DNA from 2 places in the Citrobacter sp. MNAZ 1397 genome. Region 1 is predicted to be linked to the other one. Evidence: riboswitches for the same ligand, from Rfam matches in the RefSeq annotation. Region 1 holds a riboswitch; the other holds the start of a gene.
What was found. Region 1 has a riboswitch for thiamine pyrophosphate ahead of thiB (thiamine ABC transporter substrate binding subunit). Riboswitches for the same ligand answer to the same signal wherever they lie in the genome.
Positions count from the first base shown of each region.

Region 1 (7,837 bases):
GCGGTGAAGGTGTCAGTAAATAACGGGCACGGCAGGTGTTTATTGAGGATCGGATCGAGTTCGTCGAAGAAACTGGCCGGTGGTAAGCCACCCCAGCTTTCATGCCACAGGGATTTATGCCCGGCGCTGCAGCGACCGCGGCGGATATCCTGTGGACGGGTGGTTCCGGAGAGCAGGGCAGGTACCCAGTCGCACAGTTCAATCCACGATGCGGCAGCCTGGGCGACCTCATTGTCGGCGCGGGTTACGTGCAGGATTTTTGCCCAGAACCATTCGCTGGAATAAATCCCGCCGATGTAACGTGAATAGTCGACTTTACCCGTTGCGTGGCACAGGGCGGTGATCGCTTCGGCTTCCTCCACCGCGGTATGATCTTTCCACAGCACAAACATCGCATTGGGATTGTCTGCAAACTCCGGACGCAGCGCCAGAACGCGACCTTCTGCGTCGATGGGCGCGGGTGTCGAACCGGTGCTGTCCACGCCAATACCCTTGACCTGGGCACGCTGTTCAGGCGACAGCTCTGCCAGCACGCTTTTAAGCGCCATTTCCATCGACTCGATATAGTCCCGGGGATGGTGGCGGAATTGATTATGTGCCGCGTCGCAGTAACGTCCCTCTTGCCAGCGAGGGTACCACTCCACGCTGGTGGCGATTTCTGCCCCAGAGGTACAGTCCACCGCCAGTGCGCGAACGGAGTCGCTGCCAAAATCGAGGCCAATTGTGATTGCCATCGTGTTGCTCCATGAAGAATAACCTTATGGAGAAACATAGTGATCGGCTGCAAAAAGCGTCAGGCAGGATTCGCTAATCTTATGGACGAAAATGCTATGGGAGTGCAAAGTGTGACCGTGTGCAAAAATTCCATGTGGACATTTTAATCGCCTTTATAGACACTTTGGTTGACCCTTTTTAACCCCCTGGCGTCATAAAAATGGCGTAATTGCTTTTATCTGGCGGGGTTAAAAGTGACGGTGTTTTCCTTGTGCCTGGTCAAAACGCCTGATTAATGAAAAGCGTATCAATATGGACAATTGGTTTCCTTCATGATGCCCGGAGTATCGAGTTTATGGCTGAGTCGCAAAATGATCCTCTGTTGCCTGGTTACTCGTTTAACGCCCATCTGGTGGCGGGGTTGACCCCAATCGAGTCTGAGGGCTATCTCGATTTTTTTATCGATCGTCCGCTGGGAATGAAGGGATACATTCTCAATTTCACCATCCGCGGTGAGGGCGTCATCAATAACCACGGGAAACAGTACGTTTGCCGCCCCGGCGATATGATTTTGTTTCCACCGGGAGAAATTCATCACTATGGCCGCCACCCGGATGCCAAAGAGTGGTATCACCAGTGGGTCTACTTTCGCCCGCGCGCCTACTGGCATGAGTGGCTAAGCTGGCCGACTATTTTCGCGCAAACCGGTTTCTTTCGCCCGGAAGAGCCCTGGCTGGCGCAGTTTAGCGAGCTCTTTGGGCAAATTATCGATGCCGGTCAGAGCGGGGGACGTTACGCTGAATTGCTGGCGATAAATCTCCTCGAGCAGCTGTTGTTGCGCCGTATGGATGCCATCAATGAATCTCTGCATCCTCCCCTGGATAACCGCGTGCGCGATGCCTGCCAGTACATTAGCGATCATCTGGCGGACAACCATTTTGATATTGCCAGCGTCGCGCAACATGTGTGTCTTTCACCGTCCCGTCTCTCACACCTGTTCCGTCAGCAATTAGGGGTGAGCGTGCTGAGCTGGCGCGAGGATCAGCGTATCAGTCAGGCGAAGTTGCTGTTGAGTACGACACGTATGCCGATTGCCAGCGTGGGGCGCAATGTCGGCTTTGAAGATCAGCTCTATTTCTCGCGGGTCTTCAAAAAATGTACCGGCGCCAGCCCCAGTGAATTTCGTGCAGGATGTGAATAGAGCGTAAAGATAGGCAAGGAGTGGCCCGGCAACCTGTCATAACCGGCAAAATATTCAGATAATTGAAGCTTGACCCTCAAGGTATGCGCCTGGAGAATGCCAGCTTCATTTTTTGACCGGAAAACGTATGCAAGCATTGCTGGAACACTTTGTTACCCAATCTACGGCCTACACGCTGATTGCGATTGCGCTCGTGGCTTTCCTGGAGTCGCTGGCGCTGGTGGGGTTGATTCTTCCCGGCACGGTGATGATGGCGGCGCTCGGTGCGCTGATTGGCAGCGGCGAAGTGAATTTCTGGTACGCCTGGATGGCGGGGATCGTGGGGTGTCTGCTGGGGGACTGGATCTCATTCTGGCTCGGCTGGCGTTTCAAAAAGCCGCTGCACCGTTGGTCATTCATTCGTAAGAACAAAGCGCTGCTGGATAAAACCGAGCATGCGCTGCATCAGCACAGTATGTTCACTATCCTGGTTGGGCGCTTTGTCGGCCCGACACGCCCGGTTGTGCCAATGGTTGCAGGCATGCTGGATTTACCGGTCACGAAATTTATCCCTCCCAACATCCTTGGCTGTCTGTTGTGGCCGCCCTTTTATTTCCTGCCTGGCATTCTTGCCGGGGCAGCGATTGATATTCCGGCGGGAGAGCAGAGCGGTAATTTTAAATGGCTACTGTTACTGGCGGCGGTGCTGCTTTGGCTGGCGTTCTGGATGTGCTGGCGCCTGTGGCGCAGCGGTAAAGCAGGGCTGGATCGTTTAACGGCCTGGCTGCCGCGTCGTCGATTGTTCTGGCTGGCGCCACTCCTGACGGCAGGGGCACTGGTTGCGGTGACGATACTGGTTCGCCACCCGCTAATGCCCATCTACCTGTCTATTTTGCAAAAAGTAGTTACCTGATCCCAAGCAGGGTAGAGACAGGCGCGTTGCCGCTGAGCAATTCGTCTGTTTTCCCGTCCCAGGCGATACGTCCATCGGCAATCACCAGCGCACGCGATGCGATGCGGGCGGCATCTTCCACATTGTGCGACACCATCAACAGCGTTAACTGCTGGCGATGGCACACCTCTTTTACCAGCGCCAGCATCTCCAGGCGAAGGGCCGGATCGAGCGCGGAAAAAGGTTCATCCAGCAAGAGCACCGGTTGTTCACGAACCAGGCAACGGGCCAGCGCCACGCGTTGGCGCTGGCCGCCAGAAAGCTGATCCGGCATGCGGTCAAGCAACGCATCCAGACCCATCGTACAGGCAATGGTCGCAAGCTTTGTATTTTGCGCCGTGGACAGTTTAAGGCCCGGGTCCAGCCCCAGACCAATATTTTGCCTGACGGTGAGATGGGTAAAGAGGTTGTTCTCCTGAAACAGCATTGACACCGGGCGCCGCGAAGGCGGTGTGCCGGTGTGATCGCTATCCTCAATCATGATGACGCCGCTGGCTGGCGAGAGAAAACCGGCGATTAAATTCAGCAGTGTACTTTTCCCGGCCCCGCTCGGACCAAGCACGGCGACCTGCTCACCCTGTTTAATCGACAGCGTAAAACGCATGGGTAAATGCTGATACAGCCAGGTTACATCAATCAGTCTTAGCATGGCGGCCCGGAAGTTTTTCGATAAGGGTGAACAGTAAAAAGCACAGAAGCAGCAAAATCAGCGCGGTAACGGCGCCGTCCTGCGTGCGGTAAGAGCCAATCTGCTGATAAAGCCAGAACGGCAGCGTACGGAAATCATCATTGCCAAACAACGCCACGACGCCAAAATCGCCAATCGACAGCACACAGGCAAATGCCAGCGCCTGCGCCAGCGGTGCTTTCAGGGCACGCAGCTCCACGACGCGTAAGCGGCTAAACCCCTCAATCCCCAGCGACTGACAGAGCAGGCTATAGCGTGCTGTGACGTCACGCATGGGGTTTTCCAGTACTTTCATTGCATAGGGAATCGCCATCAGCGCATTGGTGAAAATCACAATACCGTCGGCGGATGAGGGCAGGCCGATGCTGTTACTAAGCAGCAGGAAAAAGCCGGTCGCCAGCACAATGCCCGGCATCGCCAGAATCAGCATGCCGCTCATCTCCAGCGTTTGCCCGGCCAGTTGATGCTGGCGCGAGCGTAACTCACGACTGCTCCAGAGCAACATCATGGTCAATGTGACGCACAGCAATCCCGCTCCCAGCGCAATGCGCACGGAGGTCCAGATTGCCTGCCAGAGCACGGGCTGGGCAAGCACATGAAAAAGTCTCAGGTTCAGGCCGTCGACAATGACCGCCAGCAGGGGCGGCAACAGTAGCAGGAGCGCCAGTAGAATGAGTGAGTAGTCGGCGAAACGGCTGAAAAAACGATCTTCCGGGTTGCGCCAGCCCTGGATCTGATGGCTGCCAACGGATATGGCTTTGCTAAGGCGCTGGCTGAGCAGAACCAGCCCCAGGCAGCAGATCATCTGAATGAGTGCCAGCAGTGCCGCGCGGCCAGGGTCGAAGTCGTAACTCAATGCCTGGTAGATAGCCAGTTCAATCGTCGTCGCTTGCGGGCCTCCGCCCAGCGACAGCACGGTGGCAAAACTTGCAAAGCAGAGCATGAAGATAAGGGCCGCGACAGGCGGGATCTGTCGACGCAGCCAGGGCCACTCGACATAACGGAAGAAAGACCAGCCGCGCATACCGAGCTGAGCGGCCAATTGTCGCTGCTCGCCGGGGATCTGCTCCAGAGTCTGTAACAGCAGACGGGCGGCCATCGGCAGGTTAAAAAAAACGTGCGCCAGCAAAATGCCCAGCAACCCGTACGGTGAAAATGTCCAGTCCAGACCTGCCGCGCGAAACGCGGAGGCAAGCCAGCCCTGGCGGCCATAGACACTCAGAATACCAAATACCCCAACCAGTACCGGGAGGATCAGCGTCATCGCGCACAGGCGCAGCAGGGCAAGACGACCTGGGAAGCGTCGCCGATAGAGCGCGCGAGCGAGAAAAATGGCCGGCACGACGGAAAGCAGCGTCGATAAAAAGGCCTGCCAGAAAGAAAAACGTACCACGTGCCACAGATAGCTATCGTGCAGGAGTGCTGTCAGATCGGCCGCAGGGGCGTTTTGCCAGAGTGCGAGAAACGCGGAGATGGCCACCACCACCATCAGTGTGGCGGCGGCCAGACCGGGAACCAGCCAGCCGAAGGTTAGCGGCTGACGGCGCGTTGCCATGCATTAATCCATTCGCCGCGCTGGGTTGCGACGTCTTGCGGGGTATATTCCAGCGAGGTTTGTGGTTTCACCAGCGCATCGAATCCGGCGGGCAGAGAGACATTGCTGACCGGGTACATCCAGTTGCCAGTCGGGATGGCGTTCTGGAATGCCGGAGAGACCATAAATTTCAGGAATTTCTCTGCCAGTTCCGGCTGCTTACTGGCAGCGGTTCGGGCAGCCACTTCAACCTGCAGGTAGTGACCTTCGCTAAAGGCCGCGGCGGCGTAGTTGTCTTTCTTCTCTTCAATGATGTGGTAAGCCGGAGAGGTGGTGTAGCTCAGCACCAGGTCACCTTCTCCTTTCAGGAACAGACCGTAGGCTTCACTCCAGCCCTTGGTGACCGTGACGGTTTTGGCCGCCAGTTTTTGCCAGGCGTCCGGGGCCTTATCGCCGTACACTTTCTGCATCCACAGCAACAGGCCGAGACCTGGCGTACTGGTCCGCGGATCTTCATAAATCACGCGCCATTTCTGTGAGCTTTCTACCAGTTCTTTCAGGCTTTTCGGTGGGTTTTTCAGCTTGTTTTTGTCATAAACGAACGCAAACCAGCCGTAGTCAAACGGAACGAAGGTGTCGTTTTTCCAGCCGCCAGGCACGGTAACGGCGTCCGGGGAAATGCCGCTTTTGGCGAACAGTTTGGTTTGTGTGGCGGCTTCCAGTAGGTTGTTATCCAGCCCCAGCACCACATCCGCTTTGCTGTTTTTGCCTTCCATACGCAGACGGTTAAGCAGTGATACGCCATCTTCCAGCGCGACAAATTTCAACTCACAGTTGCAGTCGGCTTCGAAGGCTTTTTTTACCGCGGGTCCCGGTCCCCATTCCGCAGAGAAGGAGTCGTAGGTGTAAACGGTCAGGGTCGGTTTCGCGAAAGCGGGAGCTGCGGCAAGCAGCAGGAATGGCAGAACTTTTTTAAGCACTTTGCACCTCAAAAATGGGTGGCAAAGAGGATTTTAAGCGATAGCCTCAAATCCCTTCGCCGGCGTTATCCGGATCAGGTTCGACGGGTATTTTCTCAGCACACGCTTTTGGCGCAGCACCCCGTTGAGCACTGCGCCATTGTAATGATTTTGTAAGTTTTCTGAAAGCGCCCCTTTATCATTCAGCAGGAAGCGCCAGAATCTGAACGATTACGGGTCGGGCGGGGCGAACCATGCGGATTTGAAGTCAAACCAGCCAAGGGTGTTCATACGCAGACCGCGCATACTGCGCTGACCCTGAATCCGCAGCCAGTGATGAATCAGCGGAACCAGGGTTTTGCTTGCCAGTAACTGCTGACACCAGACGGCCAGATTCATCTTTCCGGCGCGCCAACGCTCAGCATCGGCCTGCCAGTCCAGCGGGACGCAGTGTTGAATCAGCGGGACTTCATACAAATGCGTAAAGAGGGAAAAATCGAGCGGCAGCGTGAAGTTGGCGCTATTGAGCCAGATATCGCTGACGATATCGCCGCGGTGCCACTCTTCGTAATCCACTTCTTGTATCTCCAGGCGCACATCATGTTGCGCCAGTAGCTTGCTCATGGTGTTGGCAATCGCTTTATGCTCGTTGTGATCGCGATAGAAAGTCAGGGTGAGTGATTCCAGCCCCGCAGGTTTTTCACCACTGCCAGGTCGCGCATGGTGCCAGCGCGGCAGCAGGCCGTACGCCGGGAACCAGTACTGTTGATAATGTTCTTCCGCGTGGTAGAGCAGCCGGGTGGGGGAGAGAACCTGGCTTATCCAGTCGCGAACGGCCTGGTTTGCGCCCCGGTGTGAGCGGGCATCGAAGAGCAGATAGTAACAGCCCTCTTCGAGGCGGCTTTCGACCGCTTTTTCCCCGTCGGTTGGCCCGTCAATGGTCAGGCCGCCATTCGGTTCATCGCCAATTTCCGGCAGTACCCAGACATTGACTTCATCGATAAGCGCGCGATAACCGAAGTAGTCATCAAACGCATGAATTTTCAGCTGGTTATTATTATTGCGCGTGACCGCATAAGGCCCAGTGCCGACAGGATGGCTGGAGAAATTGTCCATCGAGTTCCACTCCTGCGGCAGGATCATGGCGGGCACATGTCCCATCAGCCAGGGCAGCCAGGTGTCCGGCTGCGACAGGTGAATATCCAGCGTCCAGGGCGTCGGAGAGATAACCTGGGTGATATGCGAGTAGAGCGGCAGTGTACAGACGCGTTCGAGGGAGGCGATGACATCGCGCATTTCGAGTTCACGCCCATGGTGAAAATGGATGCCGGGGCGCAAATAAAAACGCCAGTGGAGCGGCGTGATCGCTTTCCAGTGATGCGCGATATCGGCTTCCAGTTCCCCATTTTCCTCATTTATGCGTGTCAGCGCGCTAAAAATCTGCCGCGCCATGTGGGTTTCAGAGCGCCGCAGGGCGGTGCCTGGCAGCAGATTACGCAGTGGACGGTAGTACAAAACCCGCAGAATATGCCGCCCCTGGCGGAAGCTACGGCCCAAATGCGAGATCAACATCTGGCGGACTGCGCTCTTATCGCCCACCAGTTGAACCAGTTGCTCGATACGATCCTGTTCCAGTAAGTCCTCTGCCCGCTGTTGCTGTAAGGCGAGACCGGTATAGAGAAATGTCAGGCGCGAACGTTTGCCGCGTCCGGCTTCTGCCTCCCAGGTCAGCCAGCCACGATCTTGCATGGTATTGAGCAGGGTGCGCATATGGCGACGGGAACAGCTCAGCAAATCGGCCAACTCATTG
Region 1 covers NZ_JAKIVH010000002.1:388,019-395,855, forward strand. Annotated here, with positions in the region: gene araB (ribulokinase) at 1-734, opposite strand, end outside; gene araC (arabinose operon transcriptional regulator AraC) at 1,070-1,915, shown strand; gene L2097_RS16560 (DedA family protein) at 2,043-2,807, shown strand; gene thiQ (thiamine ABC transporter ATP-binding protein ThiQ) at 2,800-3,495, opposite strand; gene thiP (thiamine/thiamine pyrophosphate ABC transporter permease ThiP) at 3,479-5,089, opposite strand; gene thiB (thiamine ABC transporter substrate binding subunit) at 5,065-6,048, opposite strand; TPP riboswitch at 6,082-6,182, opposite strand; gene sgrR (HTH-type transcriptional regulator SgrR) at 6,259-7,837, opposite strand, start outside.

Region 2 (7,837 bases), on a different contig from region 1:
CCAGGCCTGATAATGCTGGTGCGCGAGCACTTCCCGGAGATGGATATTCACCTGTCCGTGCAGGCGAACGCCGTAAACTGGGCGACGGTGAAATTCTGGAAACAGATGGGGCTGACCCGCGTGATCCTCTCTCGCGAACTGTCGCTTGATGAAATCGCCGAAATACGCGCCCAGGTGCCGGACATGGAAATCGAAATTTTCGTCCACGGCGCGCTGTGCATGGCCTATTCCGGCCGCTGCCTGCTCTCCGGCTATATCAACAAACGCGACCCGAACCAGGGGACCTGCACCAACGCCTGCCGCTGGGAATATAACGTTCAGGAAGGCAAAGAAGATGACGTCGGCAATATCGTGCACAAATACGAGCCGATTGCGGTGCAAAACGTTGAGCCGACGTTGGGTATCGGCGCGCCAACGGACAAAGTGTTTATGATTGAAGAGGCCCAGCGTCCGGGCGAGTACATGACTGCGTTCGAAGATGAGCACGGCACCTACATCATGAACTCCAAAGACCTGCGCGCTATCGCCCACGTTGAGCGCCTGACACAAATGGGCGTCCACTCGCTGAAAATCGAAGGCCGCACCAAATCCTTTTACTACTGTGCCCGCACTGCACAGGTCTATCGCAAGGCCATCGATGATGCAGCCGCAGGCAAACCGTTTGACACCAGCCTGTTAGAAACCCTTGAAGGGCTGGCGCACCGTGGCTATACCGAAGGCTTTCTGCGTCGCCACACTCACGACGATTACCAGAACTACGAGTATGGTTACTCCGTTTCTGAGCGGCAGCAGTTTGTCGGCGAGTTTACCGGCGAGCGTAACGGCGAGCTGGCGGCCGTAGCGGTGAAAAACAAGTTTCTCGTCGGCGACAGCCTTGAGCTGATGACGCCGCAGGGCAACGTTAACTTCACCCTGGAACATATGGAGAATGCCAAAGGCGAAGCCATGGAGGTTGCGCCAGGAGACGGTTATACCATCTGGATGCCGGTTCCCCAGGATGTGATGCTGGAGTATGCACTGCTGATGCGCAATTTCACTGGACAGACCACGCGAAATCCGCACGCTAAGTAATTAACCTGGGTTATTTTTTCACTCGACAAGAATCTTAGAATCGGATCACATACCGTTGCGGTTATTATGGGTATTATCCTCATCGCTGAAAAACATAACCCATAAATGCTAGCTGTACCAGGAACCACCTCCTTAGCCTGCGTAATCTCCCTTACGCAGGCTGATTTTTTTATCTCCCCTTTTTCCCAACCTTCCAGGCGCGCTTTCCGGTCGTGAGATACACTTTGCTCATGGTATTTTCGAAGAGCGAAAAGGATGAGCAATTTTCCAGGCAGTTTATTGATCCTCAACGGTAAAAGTGCGGGTGACGACATGTTGCGCGAGGCCATTCATCTCCTGCGCAGCGAAGGGATGGACATTCAGGTACGCGTCACCTGGGAAAAAGGCGATGCCGAACGTTATGTGGCAGAAGCCATTGCGCTTGGCGTCGAAACCGTGATTGCAGGCGGTGGCGATGGCACCATCAATGAGGTCGCCAGCGCGCTGGTACACAGTGAGAGCGACCACACACCCGTACTGGGGATTCTGCCTTTAGGCACCGCGAACGACTTTGCCACCAGCGCGGGCATCCCGGAGACTCTGGATAAAGCGCTGCAACTCGCTATCGTGGGCAAAGCGGTGCCCATCGATATCGCCGAAGTGAATGACAAAACCTGTTTTATCAATATGGCTACCGGCGGATTCGGCACACGCATTACCACCGAAACGCCAGAGAAACTGAAAGCCGCGCTGGGTGGCGTCTCTTACATCATTCACGGCCTGATGCGCATGGACACGCTTAAACCGGACCGCTGTGAAATCAAGGGCGAGGATTTCCACTGGCAGGGCGACGCGCTGGTGATTGGCATGGGTAACGGACGCCAGGCAGGCGGCGGACAGCAGCTATGCCCGGACGCCCTCATTAATGACGGCCTGCTGCAACTGCGCATTTTCACGGGCGATGAGATCCTGCCCGCGCTGTTCACTACTCTCACCCAGCCGGAAGACAATCCGCATATCATTGACGGTAAATCTGCCTGGTTTGAGGTAAGTGCGCCGCACGATATCACCTTCAATCTGGACGGCGAGCCACTCACCGGGCAGCATTTCAGTATTAACATTTTGCCTGGCGCGTTGAAATGCCGTCTTCCGCCTGACTGCCCGCTGCTGCGTTAAGCCTTACAGTAGATTGACGGCGATCGGCTGGTAAAAAAGAGCCAGTGATTGCCGCAAGAAGATATTTGCACGAAGAGAAGTGAAAAGCGCATCCCTCCCCGCCTTGCGCAGAGGGATGCGTGTTTTATGCGATAGTGACTTTCTTATCGAGATAAACGTCCTGAACGGCATTGATTAATTTCACACCGTCAGCCATCGATTTTTTAAACGCCTTACGGCCAAGAATCAGGCCCATGCCGCCCGCACGCTTGTTAATAACTGCCGTACGCACCGCATCGCTTAAATCAGTATCGCCGCCCGCTGCACCGCCAGAGTTAATTAATCCGGCACGTCCCATGTAGCAGTTCGCCAGTTGGTAGCGTACCAGATCGATAGGGTTATCACTGGTCAGCTTGCTGTAGACACGTTCATCGGTATAACCGAAATTTACCGCTTTGTAGCCGCCATTGTTTTCCGCCATTTTTTGTTTGACGATGTCCGCACCGATGGTTGCCGCAATATGGTTTGCCTGGCCGGTCAGGTCGGCGGAAACATGGTAATCCACGCCATCTTTTTTGAATGCCGGATTGCGCAGGTAAGCCCACAGCACCGTCACCATCCCCAGCTCATGGGCACGCTCAAAGGCGGCAGAAATTTCTTCAATCTGGCGGCGAGACTCCTCAGAGCCAAAATAGATGGTTGCACCAACGGCAACGGCCCCCATGTTAAACGCCTGATCGACGCTGGCGTAGAGCGTCTGGTCATATTCTGTGGGGTAGCTCAGGGTTTCGTTGTGGTTAAGCTTAACCAGGAACGGAATACGGTGCGCGTAACGGCGCGACACGGAGGCCAGCACGCCATAGGTGGAAGCCACACAGTTACACCCGGCTTCAATGGCCAGTTCAACGATGTTTTTGGGATCGAAATAGAGCGGGTTGGCAGCAAACGATGCCCCGGCTGAGTGCTCGATACCCTGGTCAACGGGCAAAATCGACAGATAACCGGTTTTGGCGAGTCGCCCGGTGTTATACAACGTCTGCATGTTACGCAGCACCGCTGGCGGACGGTTGTTATCCATCATTACACGGGTGACGTAATCCTCTCCCGGCAGGTAGAGTTGGTCGGCCGCAATGGTCGTGCAACGGTGTTGTAAAAGGGTGTCGGCATCGTTGCCTAGTAACTGCACAATATCAGTCATCGCTATACTCCCGTAAGCTCCGCACGAAGGCGGATATGGTTTGTCCTGACCCGATGAATGGGCAAAATAAGCCTGGTACCGATTGTCGAGGCTTGCCACCATAACGCCATTTTTCAGCATTTTCTGCTGGCACGTTTCGGGTTGTGGTTTACCGCTGTGCGGCGCTCAATATTTTTCCCCCGGTCCCCCTACCCGGCTGGCGCTGCGCTGAGCCGGGTGAAGTATTACGCGTAGCCTGATCGCCATCCGGGAACCGCTCCCTCACCACCACTGATGAAAATGGTGTACCGGGCCGATGCCCTGCCCCACTTCCAGCGTGTCTGCCTGGGCCAGTGCCGCCGACAGCCAGCGCTTGGCTTCATTGACCGTTGAAGCCCAGTCCGCATGACGTGGACGCAATGCCGCCAGGGCGGCCGACAGCGTACAGCCCGTGCCGTGGGTATTTTTGGTTTTTATACGGGGTGCGGTGAAACGCTCGGTGCCATTACGGGTAAACAGCCAGTCCGGACTTTCATCATTATCCAGATGCCCGCCTTTTATAAGCACCGCTTCGCATCCCAGTGCCAGCAGCGCTTGACCCTGTTCATGCATCTCGCGTTCGTTGCGGGCGTGAGGGGCATCCAGCAGCGCGGCGGCCTCGGGCAGATTGGGGGTAATCAACGACACCTGCGGCAACAGATGTTGTCGCAGCGCCGTTACCGCCGAAGGGGAAAGCAGCGGGTCGCCGCTTTTTGCCAGCATGACGGTATCGAGTACCACATTTTGCACCTGGTAGCGGCGCAAGCGCTCCGCCACCGCTTCCACGATATCTGTTTCCGCCAGCATGCCGATTTTAGTCGTATCAATGCGTACATCGCTGAACACCGAATCCAGCTGTGCGGCGACAAAATCGGGCTCAATACGATAGACCGACTGTACGCCGCGAGTATTTTGCGCCACCAGCGCGGTAATGACCGAGCAGCCATAGGCGCCCAGCGCAGAAAAGGTTTTCAGATCCGCCTGAATACCCGCCCCACCACTGGGGTCCGTTCCGGCAATAGTCAATGCGTTGATCCGCTTCATGCCAGTACCTCCCCATGAAGCGCATAGAGGGCGTCGAGAAACGCAGGAATAAAACTGCCAGGTCCGCGTGTGGTCGCCACTGCCAGACTGCCCGCCTGAGCCATAAACGCGCACGCCGCCGCCACGTTATACAGGCGATCGCCCGGCAAGGCGCAACAGGCGGCTACCACTGCCGACAATGCACAGCCTGCCCCCACCACGCGGGTCATCAGCAGATCGCCGCCCGTCACGCGCAGGGTACGAAGACCATCGGTGATGTAATCCACCTCGCCGGTCACCGCAACAATGGCCCCCGTCTGGCGGGCCAGCGCCTGGGCCGCAGGCAGCGCGGCAATCGCGGTATCGGTGGTGTCCACACCACGTCCTCCGGCACTCATCCCGGCGAGCGCCATAATTTCCGAAGCATTACCGCGCACGGCAGCAGGCTGCAAAGCCAGAAGCTCGCGACAAAAATCGCTGCGAAAAGTTAATGCTCCGACGGCAACCGGATCCAGCGTCCAGGGCTTACGCGCGGCGGTGGCGCTTAAAATGGCCGTCTGCATCGCATCGGCGCGTTCGCGGGTCAGCGTGCCGACATTAATCAGCAGCGCGTCCGCAATGGCGGCAAATTGCTGTGCTTCGTCGCGGTCAATCACCATCGCCGGGGACGCCCCCAGCGCCAGCAGGACATTGGCCGTAAAGGTCTGCACCACGTCGTTAGTCATGCAGTGAACGAGCGGCGTATGTTTACGAAATTGCTGAAGAATTTGCGCGATTTGCGCACGGTGAAGCAGGTCAGGTTGCATCGATTCGCTCCTGCCCGGCGTGAAGAAGGGATGCCGGGCAGGCATCTGACTTCCCTACGCTGGCATTATCCAGATCAGGTAATACGGGTATTTCTCAGCCCTTCGTGAAAAGGGGCACCCCGAGTCAAATAAAATCAATAAGTTGTGATTAACGTTTGTTAATCCCGGATCAGGATAAAGCCACGGAGAAGTCTTGTAAACGATAAACCCGTTTTCCTTACCATGGTATCAGTAAGTCGGCGCAGAAAACGGTGTGAGGAAACTTGATATGTCTGCTTATTCTGCACCCAGGACGAGCATTCTTTTTGAGAGTACACACATAGCATACTCCCGTTTGCCCTGCCCGGATGAGTTACTCCGCCACACCCACGACATAGTGGCCATCCTTGCTCTTGATCGTGTATCTGCGTGTATCATCACAAATCACAATCAGAGAACCACCGAACGCGGCGGGATAGACGCCCTCAACCTTGTTGCACTCATGTCCAGACTCGCGAATCAGCCTCTGGCTTTCCACTTTCAGTTGCGGTGATCCAGAATCAGCAAGAGCGCCAGCGCACATGCCCACGCCCAACATTACAGTTAGAATCCGTTTCAAAGCAGCCTCCTTCGCCGGGTAAGTAAACGTATCATCGGCAAAAAGTTAAAAGAAATTAATCAATTCAGTCGATAGAAAAGACAATTTTGAGCTTAAAAATAAATAGTAACCGGGTGCACAGATTTCAACGCAAGGAGGCGATGATTAAAACCACGGCCCCTGCTGTGCTCTGCTGCACACCGCAAAATGCCGCGCAAAGCACTCTGCCATAAGGAGTAGCGCCCTGTCACTGCCCCGCGTCAGAAATTTTCCGCACCGGGGTATTCCACGCTATTTTCACTCCTGCAGGATAAGTGCTCACCTCCCGCCCGGGTTTTTCACTTACCACCTGGCGAACTAGCATAAACACATCCCCTGACGAATAACGACATTACGGAGTATTTATGAAAGCAATCGCCATTACACAGGCCGCACAGAACGGCAGCAACCTTGATTTTTTAACCGACATTGAGTTACCGACGCCGAAAGCCGAAGGGCATGATGTGCTGGTCGAGGTGAAAGCCGTCTCCGTTAACCCGGTGGACACCAAAGTGCGTGCCGGGTTTAACGCCGATAAACCTCGTGTGCTGGGCTGGGACGCGACCGGTGTGGTTACCGCCATTGGCGATAAGGTCACGTTATTTAAGCCCGGTGATGAAGTCTGGTATGCCGGGGCATTGACCCGTCCTGGCAGCAACAGCGAATTTCAACTGGTGGATGAGCGCATTGCCGCCCGTAAGCCAGCCTCACTGGATTTCGCCTCTGCCGCGGCCCTGCCGCTGACCGCCATTACTGCCTGGGAAATGTTGTTTGACCGTTTAGGCGTGCGTGAAAATGGCAATGAAGGCGACGTGCTGCTGATTGTCGGCGCCGCCGGCGGCGTAGGCTCGATTCTGACGCAACTGGCGCGTAAGCTGACCCGCCTGACCGTGATTGGCACGGCATCCCGCCCGCAAAGCCAGCAGTGGGTCAGTGAGCTGGGCGCGCATCATGTTATCGATCACAGCAAACCATTAACCGAGGAGCTGGCGCGTATTGGCATTAAGCAGGTCAGCCACGTTGCCAGCCTCAACAACACGGAGCAGCACTATCAGCAGTTGATTAACGCCCTGCAACCGCAAGGTAAACTGGCACTCATTGACGATCCGCAATCCCTGGACGTTGTGCCTTTAAAAGTGAAAAGCCTCTCTTTGCACTGGGAATTTATGTTTACTCGCTCGATGTTCGAAACGGCCGATGTCGCGGAGCAACACCGTTTGCTGACGCGTGTTGCCGCGCTTATCGACGATGGGATTATCAAAACGACACTGGGAGAACACTTCGGCGCCATCAACGCGCAAAATTTGCGTAAAGCACACCAGTTGATCGAGACGCAACGCGCGGTAGGCAAAATCGTGCTGGAAGGATTTTCTGCGCACTAACGTGTTGCAATTCAGCCAGGATTTCTCTTAAAAACACCTTCATGTTCAGGCGGATAGCGAAAAAAGCGTTCCGCCTCGCCTGCTGTTCTCTTCTTTTGCTTACACTTTTTACCAAAGCCTTATTTTCATAACATTTTCGCGGTTGCGGCGTCGCCAGACAGTAGTTGATGATAAGTCCCGCGAAATGAGAACCCACGACACCTGGAGAGATTATGGGTAAAACAAAAATGTTACTTCTGGGAACATTGCTGGCAACAGCCAGTACCACTTTTGCTGCACCGCAAACCCCTGCCACGACAGGCGGAACCCAGTCTTATGAAGTGAAGGATTTTGTTGCTGATTTCACTAAATTCACCATCGGCGATACGGTACCCGAAATGTACCGTAGCGAAGAATACAACATTAAGCAGTGGAATCTGCGCAATTTACCCGCGCCCGATCCGGGCAGCCACTGGACCTACATGGGTGGAAACTATGTGCTTATTACGGACGCCGACGGTAAAATATTGAAGGCCTATAATGGCGATATCTTTTACCACCGTTAATTTCAGGAAATCCTATTGATTATTCGTCCCTGGCAAGAGAGCGA
Region 2 covers NZ_JAKIVH010000001.1:532,284-540,120, reverse strand. Annotated here, with positions in the region: gene trhP (prephenate-dependent tRNA uridine(34) hydroxylase TrhP) at 1-1,071, shown strand, start outside; gene yegS (lipid kinase YegS) at 1,327-2,226, shown strand; gene fbaB (class I fructose-bisphosphate aldolase) at 2,351-3,403, opposite strand; gene thiD (bifunctional hydroxymethylpyrimidine kinase/phosphomethylpyrimidine kinase) at 3,665-4,465, opposite strand; gene thiM (hydroxyethylthiazole kinase) at 4,462-5,250, opposite strand; TPP riboswitch at 5,285-5,382, opposite strand; gene L2097_RS02285 (hypothetical protein) at 5,603-5,848, opposite strand; gene L2097_RS02280 (zinc-binding alcohol dehydrogenase family protein) at 6,232-7,248, shown strand; gene L2097_RS02275 (RcnB family protein) at 7,461-7,793, shown strand; gene L2097_RS02270 (GNAT family N-acetyltransferase) at 7,809-7,837, shown strand, end outside.
Region 2: another riboswitch for thiamine pyrophosphate. It lies ahead of thiM (hydroxyethylthiazole kinase); the one in region 1 lies ahead of thiB (thiamine ABC transporter substrate binding subunit).